3 regions of the Mesorhizobium sp. L103C131B0 genome follow, and region 3 is predicted to be linked to each of the others. Evidence: predicted binding sites of a transcription regulator. Region 3 holds the regulator's gene; each other region holds the start of a gene.
What was found. Region 3 encodes PhoB, which activates phosphate uptake and scavenging genes when phosphate is short. Its sites were predicted from a motif close to TGTCATNNANCTGTCAT; they were not measured.
Positions count from the first base shown of each region.

Region 1: the regulator PhoB is predicted to act here: its motif matches at 2,975-2,991, upstream of phnC (phosphonate ABC transporter ATP-binding protein).
Region 2: the regulator PhoB is predicted to act here: its motif matches at 3,020-3,036, upstream of X730_RS148475 (esterase-like activity of phytase family protein).

Region 1 is NZ_AYXC01000005.1:409,722-414,003, forward strand. It holds gene phnE (phosphonate ABC transporter, permease protein PhnE) at 1-930, opposite strand, end outside; gene phnD (phosphonate ABC transporter substrate-binding protein) at 987-1,895, opposite strand; gene phnC (phosphonate ABC transporter ATP-binding protein) at 2,037-2,900, opposite strand; gene X730_RS151860 (DapH/DapD/GlmU-related protein) at 3,031-3,648, opposite strand; gene phnL (phosphonate C-P lyase system protein PhnL) at 3,645-4,282, opposite strand, start outside.
Region 2 is NZ_AYXC01000008.1:192,034-196,315, forward strand. It holds gene X730_RS148485 (MATE family efflux transporter) at 1-399, opposite strand, end outside; gene X730_RS148480 (L,D-transpeptidase) at 575-1,369, shown strand; gene X730_RS148475 (esterase-like activity of phytase family protein) at 1,448-2,923, opposite strand; gene X730_RS148470 (LacI family DNA-binding transcriptional regulator) at 3,085-4,110, opposite strand.
Region 3 is NZ_AYXC01000010.1:130,552-134,833, reverse strand. It holds gene xylF (D-xylose ABC transporter substrate-binding protein) at 1-814, opposite strand, end outside; gene X730_RS146930 (ROK family protein) at 1,081-2,316, shown strand; gene phoB (phosphate regulon transcriptional regulator PhoB) at 2,347-3,036, opposite strand; gene phoU (phosphate signaling complex protein PhoU) at 3,053-3,757, opposite strand; gene pstB (phosphate ABC transporter ATP-binding protein PstB) at 3,799-4,282, opposite strand, start outside.

The sequences.
Region 1 (4,282 bases), on a different contig from region 3:
GCCGACCAGCTTGCGGCGCAGCCAGGCGGAGAACTGGTCGACGATGAAGATCGTCGTGAACAACAGCAGCACCAACGCCACCGTCTTGGCGCCGAAACCGCGCGATATCGAGAGCTTCAGTTCCTCGCCGATACCGCCGCCGCCGACGGCGCCGATAATGGTCGAGGCCCGCACGTTGATCTCGACGCGCAGCAATGTGTAGGACATGAAATTGGGCAGCACCTGCGGCAGGTCGGCGAAGCGCACGCGCTCGAACCAGTTGCCGCCGACCGCTCTCAGGCCCTCTTCGGCGCGCATGTCGATGTTCTCGTTGATTTCATAGAACAGCTTGCCGAGCGCGCCGATCGAATGCAGGCCGATGGCGATGATGGCTGCGATCGGCCCGGTCGAGACAATGGCGGCGAACAGGCCGGCAATGACGATTTCGGGAAAGGCGCGCAGCAATTCCATGAAGCGCTTGACGACGAGCCGCAGCGCCGGATGCGGCGTCAGGTTGCGCGCGGCGATGAACGAAAACGGCACGGCGAAGATGAAACCGATGAAAGTCGAGACCAGCGCCACGTTGAGTGTGGTCAGCATCAGCTCGAAATATTCGGGGATGTAGAAGCCGCCCCAGACATAGACGCGGCCGAGCGGGAAGTTGAACTCCTGGGTGCCGGTGTCATGCGGCGAGGCGATGTCGAACAGCGCCCGCCAGACGTCGTTCCAGTCCTTCGGGATCAGCCAGCTGAGGAAGTCGAATATATGCGGCAGCCGGTCCCAGAAGTGACCGGCATTGGCCTCGTCGGCGAACCACATGCTCGACAGCGTCGCCGCCAGCAGCAGGCCGATGCCGAGGATGGTATAAAGCCGCCGCAACGATATCTGGCGCTGCCAAGCGTTGGCTACCTGCAGGGTCGCGTTGGAGCGGGCTGTTGCTGAGATGGTCATGATCGGGACATGCAAAAAGGGCGGCGTTTTTCACGTCGCCCTTTCTGATTTTGCCGTCAGCCGCCGATGGCTGCCTTACGGGCTTCGACGATGACGTTGTAGAAGTCAGGCTTGACCGGGACGTAACCGGTGAAGTCGCCGCCTTCGACGCCTTCGAAACAGGCCTTGTCTTTCTTCGGCAGGTCGGTGAAGAAGGCGGCAAGCTTGGCGGTCATGTCGTCGCCGAGCGCGGTGCGCACGACCAGCGGGCCGTTCGGGATCAGGCCCGAGCGCCAGACTTCGACGAAGCAGTTGGGGTCGACGGCGCCCTTGGCGGTGACCTTGTGGAAGGTGCCGGAGGTGTAGCCGTTCTTGAAGTCGCCGATGCCGGAGGAATCGTCAACCGCAACGTCGACCTTGCCGTCGCGAACGGCGAGGATGTTGTTTTCATGGCCGCCATTGAACTGGGTCGAGGCGAAGTAGGCGTCGTTCGAGGCGCCGGTGTCCTTCGGGATCTGGGTCAGCGGGATCAGGTAGCCCGAGGTCGAGTCCGGATCGGCGTAGCCGAGCTTCTTGCCCTTGGCCGACTTGATGTCGGTAATGCCCGAAGACTTCAGCGCCAGGCCGATGGAATAATAGCCGGTGGCGCCGTCGGTCTGCTGGGTGGTGAGGATCGGGGTGACCGCCTTCGGGTCCTTGATGTAGACGCTGGCGTAGCCGGAAGCGCCGAGTTCGGCGAAGTCGAGCGTGCCGCCGAGCAGGCCCTGGATGACGCCGTCATAGTCGGCGGCGGGGAACAGCGAGACCTTTTCGAAGCCGAATTCGGTCTTCAGGTGATCGGCCAGGCACTGATAGTTGCGCAGGCGGTCGGTTTCGTTCTCTCCGCCGAGGATGCCGACGCGGAATTCCTTGAGGTCGGCCGCATGCGCGGCGCTGGTTGCCATGGCGAGCGCCGAAACGGCGCCGAATACCATCTTCCTGAACATTTGATGTCTCTCCTGTAAGTTCCGGCCCCGCGCCGGCAGCGTTCTTGATTTTTGCAAGTGCCCTTGACGCGGGCGGTCGATCCAGTGCGGCTCAGTTTTGGTCCATGATCTTTTCCGAAAACCGGTATCCACTTTTCGGGATCATGGATCAGTACCCGGGAATGCGGGCTCGAGCGGGCTGGCGGATGCGGCGATCTTTTGCTTGTAGGCGATGCTGGTCGAGGTGATGGCCTCGGAGATATCGACGCCGTTGCCGTCGGCGCCATAGACCAGGCGCACGGCCTCGCGGTTGAGCGCTTCCGGCGGACCGTCGAAGACGATCTTGCCGGCAGCCATGCCGATGATGCGGTTGCAATAGGTGCGGGCGGTGTCCAGCGTGTGCAGATTGGTGACGACGGTGATGCCTTCGCGCAGGTTGATGTCCTGCAGCGAGTCCATCACCACCTTGGCGTTGAGCGGGTCGAGCGAAGCGATCGGCTCATCGGCGAGCAGCACCTTGGGCTGCTGCATCATGGCGCGGGCAATGGCGACGCGCTGCTGCTGGCCGCCAGACAGCGTGCCGGCTGGCTGCAGTGCGGTGCGGGCGATGTCGAGGCGCTCGAGTGCTGCAATCGCCTCAGCGCATTCGGCGCGGGTAAACATGCCGAGCAGGTTGGAAAAGGTCGAGCGATGATTGAGACGGCCGAGCAGCACATTGGTCAGCACATCGAGGCGCGGCACCAGGTTGAACTGCTGGAAGATCATGGCGCAGTCGCGCTGCCAGCGTCGCAGCGGCGAGCCACGCAGCCGCGAGACCTCGGCACCGTCAAAAAAAATCGATCCCTGGCTGGGGTCGATGAGACGGTTGATCATGCGGAGGAGGGTGGATTTGCCGGCGCCGGAACGACCGATGATGCCGACCATCTGGCCCTGCGGGATCGACAGGTCGATGGCGCTGACAGCGGTGTTCTTGCCAAATCGGCGCGAGACGCCGCGGATTTCGAGCGTGGCAGGGGTCGATAACATCGAAGAGTTCCAGACCTGAATTGATCGTCTGGTTCTCGCCTAGCGCAGCGACATGAACCTGCCATGTCATCACGATGTCAGTTTTGTTACGCTCCACAGCCGTGCGGCAAGTGGGGGTGGTCGCACCCGATCAGGCGCCGTATTTCTCGAGGAACGCGTCTGCCTCGAGTACGCGAAAATCGTCGAGCGCGGCGCGCAGCCTGGCGTGGTCCCAGTCCCACCAGGCGAGCGCCTGGTAGCGTTCGGCCGTGCGGCGATCGAAACGCTCGCGGATCGGCTTGGCTGGCACCCCGCCAACGATGGTGTAGGGCGCGACATCCTTCGACACCACAGCGCCGGCGCCTACGGCAGCACCATCGCCGACGGTGACGCCGGGCAGGATGGTCGAGCCGTGGCCGAGCCAGGTGTCGTGGCCGATGGAGACGCGTTTGGCGCGGCGCTGGGCGAAGAATTCTGTTTCGTGCTCGGCGTCGTCCCAATAGTCGGAGGCGCGATAGGTGAAGTGATGCAGCGTCGGCCGCCAGGTCGGGTGGTTTGTGGCGTTGATGCGCACGGCGGCGGCTATGTTGGAGAACTTGCCGATGGTCGCGCACCAGACGACGCAGTCCTGCATGATGTAGGAATAGTCGCCGAGGATGCTTTCGGACACGCGGCTGCGGTCGGCGATCTCTGTCCAGCGCCCCAATGTCGAGTTCTCGACCTGCGCCGTGGCGTGGACCAACGGCGCTTCCGATAGTTTCCTGCTCATGCAGCGATTTTTCCGGCGGCGAAAGAGGTCACGTCGATGATGCGATCGGCGACGGCGTCACGCACATCCGGGTCATGGAAGATGCCGAGCAAGGCGACACCGCCGGCCTTCTTGGCGGCGATCAACGCAACCACAACGTTGCGGTTTTTCGAATCGAGCGAAGCTGTCGGCTCGTCGAGCAGCAAGACCGGATGCTCGGTGATGAAGCCGCGCGCGATATTGACGCGCTGCTGCTCACCGCCCGAGAAAGTCGCCGGCGGCAGCGCCCAGAGCTTTTCCGGCAAATTGAGCTGCCCCAGCAAGGTGCGTGCTTTTTTCCGCGCGCTCTCGCGGTCCTCGCCGCGTTCGACCAGCGGCTCGGCGACCACGTCGAGCGCGGAGACGCGCGGCACGGTGCGCAGGAACTGGCTGACATAGCCGATCGTCTGGCGGCGCACGGAAAGCACCGTGCGCGGGCTGGCGATGGCGAGATCGATCAGGCCGCCCTCATGCTGAACGATGATCTGGCCTTCATCGACGGCATAATTGCCATAGAGCATTTTCAGGATCGAGCTTTTGCCGGCGCCGGAAGGCCCGCCGAGCACGGCGCATTCACCGGCCCGGATCGAGAATGAGACGCCGGCGACAACCGGCA
Region 2 (4,282 bases), on a different contig from region 3:
CGGGGTGCCCAGTGTGTTGAGGATAGCTTCGACCCAGATCCAGCCGCAGACGGCGAAGATAGCCGAGACGAGGAAGAAGAAGCTGGCGCTGGTGCCGACGATGCGCCGCGCCTCGGGCAGGTCGCGGGCGCCGACCGATTGCGCCACCAGGATGGTGGCGGCCATGCCGATGCCGAACACGGTGCCAAGAATCAGGAACAGCACCAGATTGGCGTTTGAGGTCGCCGTCAGCGCCGATTCACCGAGGAAGCGGCCGACCCAGACGGCGTTGATCGAACCGTTGAGCGACTGCAGCACATTGGAACCGAGCACCGGAAGCGCGAACAACAGCAGCGTGCGAGGGATTGGGCCGCTGGTGAGATCGCCGGTGCGCCGGCGCGGGGGTATTTTTTCGTCCATGGGCTGTTCGGCGAAGGTTCATCTCAAAGCCGCCCGGCAATGATCGCCGATTTAACGGACAAGGTCGATGCGGCATCGGAACATCACGCTTAACGCGGCTGAGGCGATCAGGTTCTCAAAGCTTGCGTAATGGGCTATGGGTCATCGCCGCGAGGGGCCGCAAACCGGGGGGATCATGTCCGACAATCCATTATTTTCTGAGCGCCTGAATAGGCGCGCGTTTCTGGGAGCATCCACTTTGGGTGCCGCTGCCATGGCACTTTCGGCCTGCACAACCACTGATGTGGCAGTACCGCCGACGCCGGCGCCGGCACCCGCACCCGAGCCCGCTTTCGGCGATGCCGCCACCATGTATTCGGCGCGCGTCGATGAGGGCTTTTCATTGCCGGCAATCCCCGTCGCCAAGCTCGATCCGAAATTCGTGCGCCAGATCGTGGACGATCCGACCGGCGAAAAACCCGGCACGATCGTCGTCGATACATCCGAGCATTTTCTCTATCTGGTGCGCGACGGCGGCAAGGCAATGCGCTATGGCGTCAGCCTCGGCAAGGCCGGGTTTGGCTGGACCGGCAGCGCCGTGATCCAGGCGCGCAAGAAATGGCCGGTGTGGACGCCGCCGCCGGAAATGATCCAGCGCCGGCCGGAACTGGCGAAATACAAGGACGGCATGCCGCCCGGACCGCAGAGTCCGCTCGGCGCGCGCGCGCTCTATCTGTTCCGCGACGGCAAGGACACGATGTACCGGCTGCACGGCACGCCGGAATGGGATTCCATCGGCAAGAATGCGTCGTCGGGCTGCGTGCGCTTCATGAACCAGGACATCATCGACCTCTACAGCCGGGTCAACGGCGTAGCCCAGGTCTATGTGCGCCCGAACCTTTCGGCCGCGGGCAAGATCATGGCCGTGTCGAGCCGGACCGCCGAGGCGATCGATGCCGGCGTGCCAAGGGATGCGGAGATTTTGAAATAGGTGCCTTCACGGCATCGCTGATCGCCGACAAACGGTTAGAGGCGGACGCGCCGGGCGCGTCCGCCTCTCCGTATACGGCTACTTCTTGGCGAGGCCCGGAAGCGTGACCTGATAGACCAGGAACATGGTATCGACATCGGCGCCGTCTTCGGCCTTGTAGGGCGCGCCGACCTGAAAACCGTCCTCGGTGAGAAAGTCGTTATCGTTGCCGACGAACAGGAAATAGTCGTCGGGCAGCGCCGGATCGAGCACGCTGACCACCGACATTGCTTCCCACTTCTCCGACAGATTGTTCTTGTCGTTGGGCTTGCCGTCATGCAGGCCGAAACGGCCGAGTTCCTTGTTGTCGTTGATGTCGATGAACGGCGTCAGCTTGGCCGGCGTCACCGAGGGGTCGAGCACGCCCTTGGGCGCCAGCGGCTTGTCGGCGGCATCGAAGGCGCCGCCGGCAATGTCGGTGGCGCCAGAGACGTCGACGACGAAAATCTGGCGCAGCAGCGAAGTATCGCCCTTCACCCCCTGGCCGTTTCCGCTGTCGCGCGCCAGCATCAGGAAGGTCTTGTCGGACAGCGCCACGATTTCGCTCTGCGCGGCGACCTTGGTCTTGTCCTTGGCGTCCTTGAAAACCGGCAGCGGCACGACATATTCGTGGATCAGCTTGAGATGTGCCGGGTCGGACGCGTCATAGACAAGCGCGCGGGTGTTCTGGCGCGTGGCGCCGGAATCGCCGCCATCCTGGCGCGGTGCGGATTGCAGCACCGCGATCAGCGACTTGCCGTCCGGCGTCAGCGCCATGCCTTCGAGGCCCTGGTTGTTCTGGCGGCCGGTTTCGGGATCCTTCGGATCGGGTTCGGCTGCACCGGGGCCCGGATTGTCGGAGGCGAAGTTCGGCGCGCCCTTGCGCATCGGCACCAAAGCGGCCGGCGGCTGCGTTGCCGACAACAGATGGCCGTCGGCCGAGAAGCGGTAGATGTTGGGGCCGTATTCGTCAGAGATGAACATGGTGCCGTCGGGCAGCCGCGCGATCGCCTCATTGTCGAGCGCCAGCTTGCCATTGGCCTCGGGCAGGATCGGCAGGTCGCCATTGGCCGCGCGCACGCCGTTGAGCGGATCGAGGCCGGTGGCGTCAGCGCCCTTGTCGTCGGTGAGGAGCAGGGAATCGGCAAGCGTCGTCTTGACGCCTGTCTGTTCCTGGCCGGAGGTGGGCGTGGCGCCTAGTGCTACCGGCGTGAACTCGATGCGAATAGTGTTGAGGCGCGGCCGGTAATCGGTGGTGCCGACGACATTGTAGCCACGGTCCGGCAGCAACCAGAGCGAGCCCTTGTAGCCGTCCGCGCCACGGGTCCAGCTTGCGGCGTCGATGGACATGCCGGAGCCGGAGCCGAAGGTCTCGCCGAACTTGTCCTTCTGATCGGCCGGGATGCGGCCGACGCCGACCAGGCCCTTGTTGACGAAGCCACCAACGGTGGCTGTGCTGTCGGCAAGGGCAGGGGTCAGGGCGTTAAACAGCGCCAGCGCGGCGCCGAGCGACACGGTTCGGTGCGAGATTTTCATGGAGATCCTCTTTGTGACAAGCCTTGAGCGGCGCAAAGGGGCCACCGCATCGCATCGACGATGTCGCCCTCTCGCAAAGCGGTCTAGGACGCGAACATGATACTTGCGTGACAGAGAGGGCCTCTTCCTTCACCCTTGTAGGAGAGGGAAGAGCGCAATGATCAATCGCTGTCGCGCGCGATCAGCTCCAGCGGCCAGACTTCGCGGATGATGCGCGGACCTTCCGGGCCGGCAAAGGCGGGAAGCGAGGCCAGCAGCATTTCGGCCAGTCGCCGGCCCATCGGCTCCAGCGACGGACGGAAGGCGGTCAGCGCAGGTGAAAAATAGCGGCAGAGCGGCGTGTCGACGATGACGATCACCGCGATGTCGTGGCCGGGCCTGATGCCCATCTCGGCCAGTGCTTTGCAGCCGCCGAGCGCCATTGCGTCATTGTTGAAGATGATGGCTGTGGGCCGGTCCTTGGAGAGCATCACGCGCGGCGTCACCTGGTAGCCTCCGGCCTCGTTGATGAAGCCGTCGGCGATCAGGCCGGGGTCGACTTCGATACCATGCCGCTTCAGCGCCTTGCGGTAGCCGTCGAGGAACAGGTAGCCGAAGTTGAGATCAAGCGAAGGGCGGATGGCGGCAATGCGGCGGTGGCCGCGCGCGACCAGCCGGTCGACGGCTTCATCACCCGCCCTCTCGAAATCGATATCGAGCGAAGGATAGGTGTCGTCGCCGGATTGACTTCGGCCAAGCGTGGCGAAGGGAAAGCCGGCCTTGCTGAGATAGTCGATCCGATCGTCTTCCCGCCGTGTGTTGGCCAACACGACCGCGTCGGCCCGGCGCGTCTCAACCACTCGGCGCAGCCTGTCCTGCTGATATTGACCGGGCTCACCCATGACGACCATCAGATCCAGGCCATACTCGGCAAGCCGGCCTTGCAGACCGATCAGGAACGGGATGAAGAACGGTTCGCCATATTGCTGGTCCCCCGGATGCGGTTGCAGCATGAAGGCGATCGAATGGGTGGCGCCTTGCCGCAGGCTGCGGCCGGACTGGTTGGGTGAATAGTTCAGCTGCTTGGCGGCGGCGAGCACGCGCTGGCGGGTGTCGGCATTGACGTCGGCGCGGCCGTTCAGCGCCCGCGACACGGTGCCGATCGAAATGTTCAGGTGACGCGCGAGGTCATGGATGCTGGACGCCAAGGACTTCTCTCCCCCGACCCTTGGCTAGCACCGGCTGCCGCTCAGGCCAAGGCTTCGGGATGATTGTCGCGGGCAGCCGATTGACATTCTAGGCCATCGGGTGTGTTCTCGTAAACGTTTACGGAAAAACGTTTACGGTGGTGCCGTCAATGCCGTGACATTCGGTCTGGAG
Region 3 (4,282 bases):
TGCCGAGTTCGCGCGCGTCTTTCCACACCGACACCGTCTGCGTGCCGAGCGCGATGCGGTTCAGGGCGGCATGGTCGCCGTCCTGGCCCGAGACCGGAACCGTTCCGGCAAGGCCCTGCGCCGTCAGCGCGGCGACAACGCCGCCGGCGGTGCCGTCATTGGCCGCAACCACGGCATCGACCTTGTTGTCATTGGCGGTCAGGAACTGTTCCATGTTCTTCTGGGCGTTGGCCGGCAGCCAGCCATCGGTATAGGCCTCGCCGACATTCTTGATCTTGCCCGAGTCGATGGCTTCCTTGAGCACTTCCATCGAGCCCGAGAACAGGAAATCGGCATTCGGATCCGAGCCCGAGCCCTTGATGAAGACATAGTTGCCTTCGGGCTTCGCCTTGAACACTTCGCGGGCCTGCATGCGGCCGACTTCCTTGTTGTCGAAGGTCAGGTAGAAGACGTCCTTGTTCTCGATCAGGCGATCATAGCCGACGACCGGAATGCCTTCGTCCAGCGCCTTCTGCACCGCCGGGCCGATGGCCGAGGCGTCCTGCGCCAAGATGATCAGCGAGTTGGCGCCCTGCGAGATCAGGCTTTCGACGTCGGTCAGCTGCTTGCCGGGATTGGACTGCGCGTCGGCCGAAATGTACTTGTCGCCGGCGGCTTCGATCGCCGTTTTCATCGCCGCCTCGTCGGTCTTCCAGCGCTCTTCCTGGAAGTTCGACCACGACACGCCGATGACCTTGTCCTTCGCCTGCGCGACCGACATCAGCGCCAGCGACATGGCGACACCCGCCAGCATGGCGGCTGCAAATCTGTTCATTATAACCCTCCCTGCGCCGCCCACGGCGCGACAAAACCGGCCCGAAGGCCTGCACAAAGAGGCTCCATTTTTTCGAGCCTCGAAAAAATACTGGTTCAATGATAAGGCACTGTCAACATCGATTATGATGGATTCTGATGGCGTTGCCGAATTTTTTCGAGCTCCGCAATAAACAATGACAGGGCTGCCGGCGTCTGCCAATATTTGGCTGGTGCCGTCGAACGCCTTCACTATCATGAGGCGCGAGGAGGCCGGGAGGAAAACAAATGTCGGTTGGGATCCGCCACGACGATCTGCGCCGTCGCAACCGTGCGATGGTGATTTCGGCCGTGCGCCGGGCCGGCCAGCCGTCGCGGACCGAGATTGCGGCGACCACCGGCCTCAGCCATTCGACGATATCGGCAATCTCGTCTGATCTAATTCAAGAAGGCATCCTGATTGAAGGCAAGCCTGGCGAGACCGGCTCGCTGAAACGCGGCCGGCCGCAGGTCGGCCTTGGCCTCAACCCGGAAGCGGCGGCGGTCATGACCGTGGTGCTGTCGCTGAACTTCCTCTCCGTCACCGTCATCGACTATGCCGGCCAGGTGGTCGCGGAAGAACAGCGCCGGCTCGACACGCTGACCATGCCGCGCGACGAGCTGATCGGCGAATGCGTAGCAATCGTCGGGCGGCGTCTCGCGGACCCGGACCTCGATGTCCAGAGCATCGCCCGCATTGCCATGGGCATCCAGGGCATCACCGATTCGCAGGCGCGGGCCATGCTGTGGTCGCCAATCACGCCACTGACCGACATTGCCTTCGCCGACATGTTGGAAGCGGAATTCGGCATTCCTGCCACCATGGAGAACGACTGCAATATGATGGCGGTGGCCCTGCAATGGCGCCAGCCCGAGCGCTACCGCGACAATTTCATCGCGATCCTCTTGTCGCACGGCATCGGCATGGGGCTGGTGCTGAAAGGCGAACTGTTCACCGGCACCCATTCCTCGGGCGGCGAGTTCGGCCACATGATCCACCGTCCGGGCGGCGCGCTCTGCCGCTGCGGGCGGCGCGGCTGCGTCGAGGCCTATGCCGGAAACTACGCCATCTGGCGCAGCGCCAAAATGATGAGCGAAGATGCCGAGCCGGTCGATATCGGCGACGCTGATATGCGCGCACTCGCCGCGCGCGCCCGCGAAACCGATGGCCCGGAGCGCGAAGCCTATCGCAAGGCCGGTGAGGCGCTCGGCTTCGGCCTCGGCAGCCTGTTTGCGCTGATCGACCCGGCGCCTGTCGCCATGGTTGGCGTCAGCGCCGCCGCCTTCGACCTGATCGAGCCGGCATTGCGCGAAGCGATCGCCCAGACCGCCGGCGGCCAGCACTCGAAGTCGATCTCCTTCGACACCGAGCCCAACGAGCTGCCGCTGATCCGCGAAGGCTGTGCCATGCGCGCGCTCGGCTTCGTCGATCAGGAGATTTTCGCGCCGGGCATTCAGGCCAAATCCGGCAAGCATGTCGCCTGAATGGCCGGCAACGGCGCGACGCGCAGCATCCTAGTCTTCCCTGATCGCGTAGCCGGCGCCGCGAATGGTACGGATGACATCCGGCATGCGGCCGTTGTTGACCGCTTTGCGTAAGCGCCCGACATGGACGTCGACGGTTCGCTCGTCGATGTAGATCGTCTCGCCCCAGACATTGTCGAGCAGTTGGCTGCGCGAGAACACGCGGCCGGGATGGCGCATCATGAATTCGAGCAGCCGGAACTCGGTCGGTCCGAGCCTGATCTCGCTCTTCTTGCGGTAGACACGGTGCGACTCGCGGTCGAGCACGATGTCGCCGACCTTGAGCACGCTGGACAGCACTTCCGGCTTGGCCCGGCGCAGCAGCGCCTTCACGCGCGCCATGAACTCCGGCGTCGAGAATGGCTTGACCAGATAGTCGTCGGCACCGGTGGACAGGCCGCGCACGCGATCGCTTTCCTCACCGCGCGCGGTCAGCATGATGATCGGCAGCCGCTCGGTTTCGGGCCGCACTCTAAGCCGCCGGCAGAGCTCGATGCCGGAAACAGCGGGCACCATCCAGTCGAGCACCAGGAGATCGGGCACGTTTTCCTGCAGGCGGATCTCGGCCTCGTCGCCGCGTGTCACCACCTCGACGTGATAGCCTTCGGATTCGAGGTTGTAGCGGAGGAGCACGCCTAGCGGCTCCTCGTCCTCCACGACCATGATGCGTGGCGCGATCATAGGCAGTTCACCCTCATCAGGCCGGCGTGGCCATCGCCGTCTCGTCCTGCTTCGGACGATTGGCGGGCAATTGCTGGCCGGTCAGCACATAATACGCATTTTCGGCGATGTTGGTGACATGATCGCCGATGCGCTCAAGATTCTTGGCGCAGAACAAGAGATGCGTGCAGGCGGTGATGTTGCGAGGGTCTTCCATCATGTAGGTCAAGAGCTCACGAAACACGGACGTGTATTTGACGTCGATGCGCTCGTCGTCATTCCTGAGTTTTGCAAGAGCTGCCGCATCGGTGGCGGCATATTCCTCGACGACGCCTTGCACCTGGATCAGCACCAGCTGCGCCATGGCATCGATGGAGTGCGAGAGGTCGCGCGGCGTGACGCTCAAGCCCACGGTGCCGACGCGTTTGGCGATGTTCTTGGCGAGATCGCCGATGCGCTCGAGGTCGCCGGCCATGCGGATCGAGCCGACCACGGCGCGCAGATCGTTGGCCATCGGCTGGCGCTTGGCGATCAGCGTGATGGCGCGGTCGTCCAGTTCGCGCTGGCGCGCATCCATGATGGCGTCGTCGGAAACGACACGCTGTGCCAGCGCATTGTCCGAATTGAGCAGCGCCCTGGTCGAGCCGCTGACCATCGAGCCTGCCAGATCGCCCATGTCGCGGATCAGCTTGCTGATCTGCCCGAGCTCTTCATCGAAGGAGGCGACGGTATGTTCACCCATGATCTTGGTCCTCGTGCCTGAAAATTCACCCGCCGGACGGCTCAGCCGAAGCGGCCGGTAATGTAGTCCTGGGTGCGCTTGTCGTCGGGGTTGGTGAACATCTTGTCGGTGGCGCCCTCCTCGACGAGATAGCCGAGATGGAACATCGCCGTGCGCTGCGACACGCGCGCCGCCTGCTGCATCGAGTGGGTGACGATGACGATCGTGTAGTTCTGGCGCAGTTCGTCGATCAGCTCCTCGACACGGGCGGTGGCGATCGGATCGAGCGCCGAGCAGGGCTCGTCCATCAGGATCACCTCCGGCGACACGGCGATGGCGCGCGCGATGCACAGGCGCTGCTGCTGGCCGCCGGACAGGCCGGTGCCGGGCTCCTGCAGGCGGTCCTTGACCTCGTTCCAGATCGCCGCCTTCTTCAGGCTCTGCTCGACGATCTGGTCCATGTCGGACTTGCGCTTGGCCAGCCCATGGATGCGCGGGCCGTAGGCGACGTTCTCGTAGATCGACTTCGGGAACGGGTTGGGTTTC